DNA from 3 places in the Defluviimonas sp. D31 genome. Region 2 is predicted to be linked to each of the others. Evidence: riboswitches for the same ligand, from Rfam matches in the RefSeq annotation. Region 2 holds a riboswitch; each other region holds the start of a gene.

Region 1 (2,253 bases), on a different contig from region 2:
TGCCCGAGGATCTGAACATCGCCGCCCTCGCCGACCCTACGGCGACGACCGTGGTCTTCATGGGCAAGCGCACCTTCGCCGAGCTTGCACGTCGCCTGCAGGGCGCGGGGATGTCGGCCGAGACGCCGGCGCTTCTGGCCGAAAGCGTCTCTACGCCGGCGGAAAAGATCGTTCGTGGCACGCTGGGGTCGATGGAGCGCCTGATCGAGGCCGAGGCCTCCGACGGGCCGGCGCTGATCCTGCTCGGCCCCTTGGCCGAGGGGAAATGAGCGCCGTCACCATCACCGTCTGCCGGTCCTGCCCGGCTGGGCAGGCCGGGCTTGCGTCGCGGCTCGCCGAGGCGGTCGGCGATGCCGCGACGGTGCGCGAGATCGACTGCATGTCTGGCTGCACCCGGCCCTCGAGCGTCGCCTTCCGCGCCGAGGGCAAGACCGCCTATCTCTTCGGCGATATAACCGAGGCCGAGATCCCGAATCTCGTGACCTTTCTTTCGCTCTACCTGGCCTCGCCCGACGGCACCCTTGCCGATGCGCGCCCGCTCGGGACACTGAGGGAAAAGGCGATCGCCCGGATTCCGGGGTGACAGGTCGCAATCGGCGCGGCGATTGGCGCTTATCCACCTTGACCGGATGGTCCGCTTGCTGGCAGATGGAAGGGCATGGTGTCCATGAGGCGCAAAGCGTCCGGACCGAAACGGGAATGGGGAAGGGTGGACCAAAGGCGGCACCCGAAGCCCCAACCGCCCCCGCGACTGTGAGCGGCGAGCGGCTTTCCAACGGCCACTGGGGTTCGCCCCCGGGAAGGCGGAAGGCCGCAGCGACCCGCAAGTCAGGAGACCGGCCATGTGGGAAGGCAACAAAAGCCGTCGGGTGTGACGGCAAGGAGAACGACATGAACGCTACGACCCATTCCGCCGCCAAGACCTCCACCGGGCTTCTGTCCATCGTGTTCGTTGCGCTGATCGGCGCGACGATGCTGTTCGTTGCGGGCCACGCCCAGTCGGCGACCCTGCACGATGCCGCGCATGACATGCGCCACGCGACCGGTTTTCCCTGCCACTGAGCAGGGCCTGACGGTCTCAAAATGATCCAACGTTTGCTGGCCGGCGGGCTGATCGCCGGCTTTGCAGCGGGGCTGTTCGCGGCTCTGCTGCATTTCGCATTCATCCAGGAGCTGATCCTCTTGGGTGAGGAATACGAAACCGGGTCGCTGACCCATTTCGCCGGTGCCGGCGGGGCACCCGCCCAGGCGGGGCACGACCACGCGGCAGGCGAGGCGGCGCATGATCACGGCGACGCCACCGCCGAGGGCGAAGAATCCGCGGTCACGCGCAATGCGCTCACGGTCCTCTTCACCGGGCTCATCTATGCGAGCTACGGGCTGATCCTGGTCGCGGGCTACGCGCTGGCCGAGCATTTCGGCCGCAAGGTCGACGCGCGGGAAGGCATCCTCTGGGGCATCGCGGGCTATGCCGCGTTCCAGCTCGCCCCGGCGATGGGCCTCGCGCCGGAACTGCCGGGCACGATCGCGGCGGATCTGGGAGCGCGGCAGGCTTGGTGGCTTGGCACCGTGGTGGCGACGGCCGTTGGGCTGGCGCTGCTGGCCTATGGGCGGAGCTTCGTCGCCGCCGGCATCGCCGGCGCGCTGCTGGCCGCGCCGCATGTGATCGGTGCGCCGCACATCGACCAGTACTTTGGCGTCGCGCCCACCGAGGTCGGCGCGGAATACTCGGCGCGCGTGCTCGGTGTCGGACTCGCGGTCTGGGCAGCGCTTGGCTGGCTCTCGGGCCGGCTCTGGGCCGGTTCGCGCGCCTGATCCGGCGGCGGCACGAAAACGGACCCCGCGCATGGACATGCGCGGGGTCTTTTGCAATCTATCACCGGACAGGAAAGGGCGGGATATGATCGAGCTTCTTCTCATCGGCATCGGCACCGGCAATCCCGACCACGTGACTCGTCAGGCCGAGAAGGCGTTGCGCTCGGCCGATCTGGTGCTGATCCCGAGGAAGGGCGCGAACAAGGCCGATCTCGCGGAGCTCAGGCAGGCGATCTGCGACGAGGTACTGGGGGGCAGCGCGGCGCGGGTGGTTGCGTTCGACCTGCCGAAGCGCGACGCGGAGAACCCCGACTACCGCGCCGGGGTCGACGACTGGCACGACGCCATCGCCAAGGTCTGGACAGACACTATTCAGGCCGAAATCGGCGATACGGGCCGGGTGGCGCTGCTGGTCTGGGGCGATCCCTCGCTTTACGA
Region 2 (2,253 bases):
CATCGCCGAACGCATCGCCGAGGCCGTCGCCGCCGATCTCGGCGGGGTGATGGTCGAGGAACCGGACGCGGCCGGGGTCTCCGGCCTCCCGTGCCAGCGCGTCGTCACCTCCTCGGGCATGCTGGTGGTCGCGCCCTCCAGCGCCCAGATGCGGATTCTCCTGGCCAGTGACGCGCGGGCGTTCCGCGCCCGCCTGTCGCGGGTGGCCGAGGCCCGCGCGCTCCACTGGAGCTTCGAGCGGCGCAGGGGCGAGCTTGTCAGCGGTCTCTGGGAGGCGGCGCGGAGCTGGGACCTGCTGCTCCTCGGCCACCGGCCAATCTCTCGCCGGCGCGGCAGCGTCGTCGCGATCCTGCCGCCCGGCCCGACCGAGATCGACGCGCGCGCGTTGGCCGAAACGCTGGCCTCCGCGCTCGGGACCGGGATCGTGACGATGACGCCGATGGCCGGCACGGAGGCGGAGGCCGAGGAGGCGCTCCTGCGCCGGGTCAGCCGGACCAATGCCGCCGTTGTGATCGTGGATCTCGGCGCCGGACCCGTGCGCGGCCCCGACGCGCTGCGCCGGCTTCTGGATGCCGCGCGCTGCCCGGTGCTGGTGATTGGCGCCGGGCGCGTACCGGCAACGATCGCCCATACAACGCAGATTCCGCCCGCGCCGAACGAGGACGGTTCGACCTGAGCGCGCAAGTTCGGGCGGCCCGTGTCGCTCCGGGTCGGGAAGCGGTCGGAACCGGCTTGACAGCCCAGCCGGGCAAAGGGCATGACGGCTGCCGATGGTCCCGGCCAAGCCAAGCGCGGCCGGGTGAAAAGGGAACACGGTAAGGAAGAGCCGCAAGGGCGCCGAAGCCGTGACTGCACCCGCAACTGTAGGCGGCGAGCGACCCCCGGATACCACTGGCCCCGAGACGGCCGGGAAGGTGGGGCGAGCATGGACCCGCAAGTCAGGAGACCTGCCATCGACGAACGTAGCCAGACCGGGCGGGCTGCCCGGGGAGGGTGTCGATGACTTGTGCCGGACGCGGTCCCATGCCGCGCGCTGCCTTGGCAGGCCATCATCCTTGCGTCGCGATGCGCGGCGCGGGGGTCTTCCCCTGTTGCCCCCCGGTCGCCACCTGACCCCGAGGGAGACCCCATGTTCCTGCGCACCGGCCTGACGGCCCTGCTCCTGTCCTCCACCGCCGCCGTCGCGGCGGAAGGCCCCACCCAATACCCGCTCACCATCGAGAACTGCGGCGAGACGATCAGCTTCGACGCTGCCCCCGGCGCGGCAGTGAGCGTCGGCCAGGCCGCGACCGAGATCCTCTATTCGCTCGGCCTCGGCGCCAAGGTCGCCGGTACCTCTGTCTGGTTCTCCGAGGTCCTGCCCGAGTTCGCCGACCTGAACGCCGGTATCGAGCGGCTCGCCGACAACGACCCGAGCTTCGAGAGCGTCGTCCCGAAGAAGCCGGGCCTCGTCGCGGTACAATACGAATGGCACGTCGGCCCCGAGGGCATCGTCGCCACCCGCCAGCAGTTCCACGACCTCGCGATTCCGACCTACATCCTGCCCACCGACTGCGTCGCCAAGGACAACACCACGGGCGCCGACGGCACTCGGCTCGCGATGTTCTCGACCGAGAGCGTGCATCAAGGCATCCGCGAACTCGCCGCGATCTTCGACGTGGCCGCCGATGGCGAGGCGCTCGTCGCCGACCTGACCGCGCGCGAGGTCGCCGCTGTCGAGAAGGCGCAGGTGCTTGGCCTCAAGGACGCCTCGGCGCTCTTCTGGTTCTCCTCGACCGAGCTCGCGGCCGATCCCTTCGTCGCCGGCCGGAAGGGCGCGCCGGGCTACATGATGGAGAAGCTCGGGCTCCGCAACGTCGTGGAAAGCGACGAGGAATGGCCGACTGTCGGCTGGGAGACGCTGGCCAAGGCCGACCCGACCGTGATCGTCATCGCCAGTATGGACCGCCGCCGCTTCGAGGCCGACGACGTCGAGAAGAAGCTCGAATTCCTGAAGACCGATCCGGTGGCGAGCCAGATGACCGCCGTCAAGGAAGGCCGCATCGTGGTGATGGACGCGCAGGACATGGAGGCGACGATCCGCACCGTGCGCGGGCTTGAGGACCTGTCCGGCGCGCTCGAGTCCTACGGGCTCGCGCAATGAGCCTCGCCGTCGCGGGTTCGGGCGGCGCGGGCCGCCGCATCGGTGTGGGCGGCCTGGCGCTGGCCGGGCTCGCGGCGGCGCTTCTGGCCGGGGTGGTGATCGGCGAGACG
Region 3 (2,253 bases), on a different contig from region 2:
GGCGCGCGGCGCATCGCCCCAGGGCTTGTCGAACTGCGCCCGGATCCGCGTGCCCACGGCCTGCACCAGCATCCGCATCGGCTTGCCGGCAACGGCGACATAGCCCTTCACGCGCAGGATGTTCTGTTCCTGCGCGAGCCGGATGATCGCGGATTTCAGCGCCTCGGGATCGGTGACTTCCGGCAGCTCGATCACGACGGTCTCGAAATCGTCATGTTCGTGGTCGTCATGGCCGTCATGGTGCGAGGGCCGCGCCTCGAGGTCATCCTCGGCGGCGGCGTTCAGGCCGAGGATCAGGCGGGGATCGATCCGGCCCTCTTCCATGTGCAGGACCGGCACCGGACGCGGGGCTTCCGCCTCGATCACGGCGCGCGCGGCGTCGAGTTCATCGTCACCCACCAAATCGGCCTTCGACAGAAGCACGATATCGGCGCAGGAGATCTGGTCCTCGAAGACCTCGGACAGCGGGGTCTCGTGGTCGATCGAGTCATCCGCTTCGCGCTGGGCCTGAACCGCGTCGACATCGGGGGCGAAGCGGCCGGCCGCCACGGCCTCGGCATCGGCGAGCGCGATGACGCCGTCAACGGTGATGCGCGAGCGGATCGCGGGCCAGTCGAAGGCCTTCAGGAGCGGCTTCGGCAGGGCAAGGCCCGAGGTCTCGATCAGGATATGGTCGGGACGCTGCGGCAGCGCCATCAGCGCCTCGATCGTCGGGATGAAGTCGTCGGCCACGGTGCAGCAGATGCAGCCATTGGCCAGCTCGACGATGTTCTCGGCCGGGCAGTTGTCGTCGGCGCAGGACTTGAGGATGTCGCCGTCGACGCCGACGGTGCCGAACTCGTTCACCAGAACCGCGAGGCGCTTGCCTTGCGGGTTCTGCATGAGATGCCGGATCAGCGTCGTCTTGCCCGCACCGAGGAAGCCGGTGATGACGGTGACGGGGATCTTGTTCAGGTCGGACATTCAGCTCTCCATCGGGGGAATACGCGCAAGCGACTGCTTGCGGAAGATCTGGGGGCGCTCGCGCCAGGGGACGATCCCGTCCCCGGTCGCGGCATAGGCGGCGGCACCGGCGAGGATGTCGGCGACATGCTCATCCGGGTTCAGGCCGCGATAGACGTAGGACCAGCGGCCGGGGCCGCTCAAAGCGATGTTGCAGCCGTGGTCGCAGGCGGAGAGGCACTCGACCGGCAGGATGCGGACGCCCTCGGGGGCGCCTGCGGCCTGAAGCGCCTCCAGGAGCCGGGTGCCCGGGCGTACCTCGTCCTCCGGGATGGGCTGGCCCATCCGGCAGGTGGTGCAGACATGAAGTGTCACGGTCACGCGCGGCTCATCCTTCTCCCTCACGGAAAGGGGCGGCCTGCGGGGGGCGCTGTGCCCCTAGCCGGTCGCGGAACCCCCCGTCCGCCGTCACAACGTCCTCGCTGGCAGGTCTCCCGGCTTGCGGATGCCGGAGCTTTCGCTCCGACGGCCCCTCCCCCTTCCCGGCATCTCGCCAGTGGGCCTCGGGGGGCCTCTCCGGCCACGGTCGCGGGGGCGGCTGCGCTTCGGCGCCGAACCACGGGTGGTCGCAAAGCCTGTCGCATTCCCTCTTCGCCTGCCTTAGGCAGGAACCAGCGCGCCTCTCCTGAGGCATTGACGCGCATCTTGTCAAGCAAGCACGGCCCCGCATGAACGGTTACGAAGCCCCGACGCACAGGAACGACCCGGCGGGTGCTGCGGGCGGCATCCTCGCCACCGCGCACCGTCCGATGTTCCTCGCCGCCGGGCTCTGGGCGGTCGTCGTGATCGGCTGGCGGGCCTTCGGCGAATCGGGCGGGCCGGCGGCGGATGCGCTGGGCTCGGCCACGCTCTGGCACGCGCACGAGATGCTCTTCGGCTTCGCAGGCGCCGCCTTCGCGGGCTACACGCTCACCGCCGCGCCGAGCTGGAGCCACCGCCCGCCGGCCGCCGGTGTGCGGATCCTCGTCCTGGTGCTCATCTGGATCGTCGCCCGGCTCGCGCTCGCCGGGCTGCCGGCGCTGCCGCTGCCGCTCGTCGCGACCACGAGCGCGGGATTCTTCGCCTGGCTCGCGCTGCTGCTCGGGCGCGAGGCCGTTGCCGGGCGCTCGGCCAAGGGCGCTCTACAGGCGGGTTTCGCGGCGCTCCTCGGCCTTGCCGATCTCGCCGTGCTCGGCGCCGGCGCCGATCCCCGCGCCGCGATCCTCGTCTTCGCGCTGATCCTCTCGGTCATCGGCGGCCGCATGGTCCGCG

The links. A riboswitch is a leader RNA that binds a small molecule or an ion and turns the genes downstream of it on or off. The one in region 2 is predicted to bind cobalamin.
Region 1: it holds a riboswitch for cobalamin, as region 2 does, so the genes downstream of both, R5H32_RS07980 (CbtB domain-containing protein) here and R5H32_RS17545 (ABC transporter substrate-binding protein) in region 2, are expected to answer to the same signal.
Region 3: it holds a riboswitch for cobalamin, as region 2 does, so the genes downstream of both, R5H32_RS08050 (DUF1636 domain-containing protein) here and R5H32_RS17545 (ABC transporter substrate-binding protein) in region 2, are expected to answer to the same signal.

The regions. Positions count from the first base shown of each region.
Region 1 covers NZ_JAWQFN010000003.1:320,026-322,278, reverse strand. Annotated here, with positions in the region: gene cobA (uroporphyrinogen-III C-methyltransferase) at 1-269, shown strand, start outside; gene R5H32_RS07985 (DUF1636 domain-containing protein) at 266-583, shown strand; cobalamin riboswitch at 643-860, shown strand; gene R5H32_RS07980 (CbtB domain-containing protein) at 892-1,062, shown strand; gene R5H32_RS07975 (CbtA family protein) at 1,084-1,815, shown strand; gene cobF (precorrin-6A synthase (deacetylating)) at 1,901-2,253, shown strand, end outside.
Region 2 covers NZ_JAWQFN010000012.1:7,537-9,789, forward strand. Annotated here, with positions in the region: gene R5H32_RS17540 (hypothetical protein) at 1-676, shown strand, start outside; cobalamin riboswitch at 755-970, shown strand; gene R5H32_RS17545 (ABC transporter substrate-binding protein) at 1,130-2,143, shown strand; gene R5H32_RS17550 (iron ABC transporter permease) at 2,140-2,253, shown strand, end outside.
Region 3 covers NZ_JAWQFN010000003.1:333,892-336,144, forward strand. Annotated here, with positions in the region: gene cobW (cobalamin biosynthesis protein CobW) at 1-963, opposite strand, end outside; gene R5H32_RS08050 (DUF1636 domain-containing protein) at 964-1,323, opposite strand; cobalamin riboswitch at 1,409-1,633, opposite strand; gene R5H32_RS08055 (NnrS family protein) at 1,671-2,253, shown strand, end outside.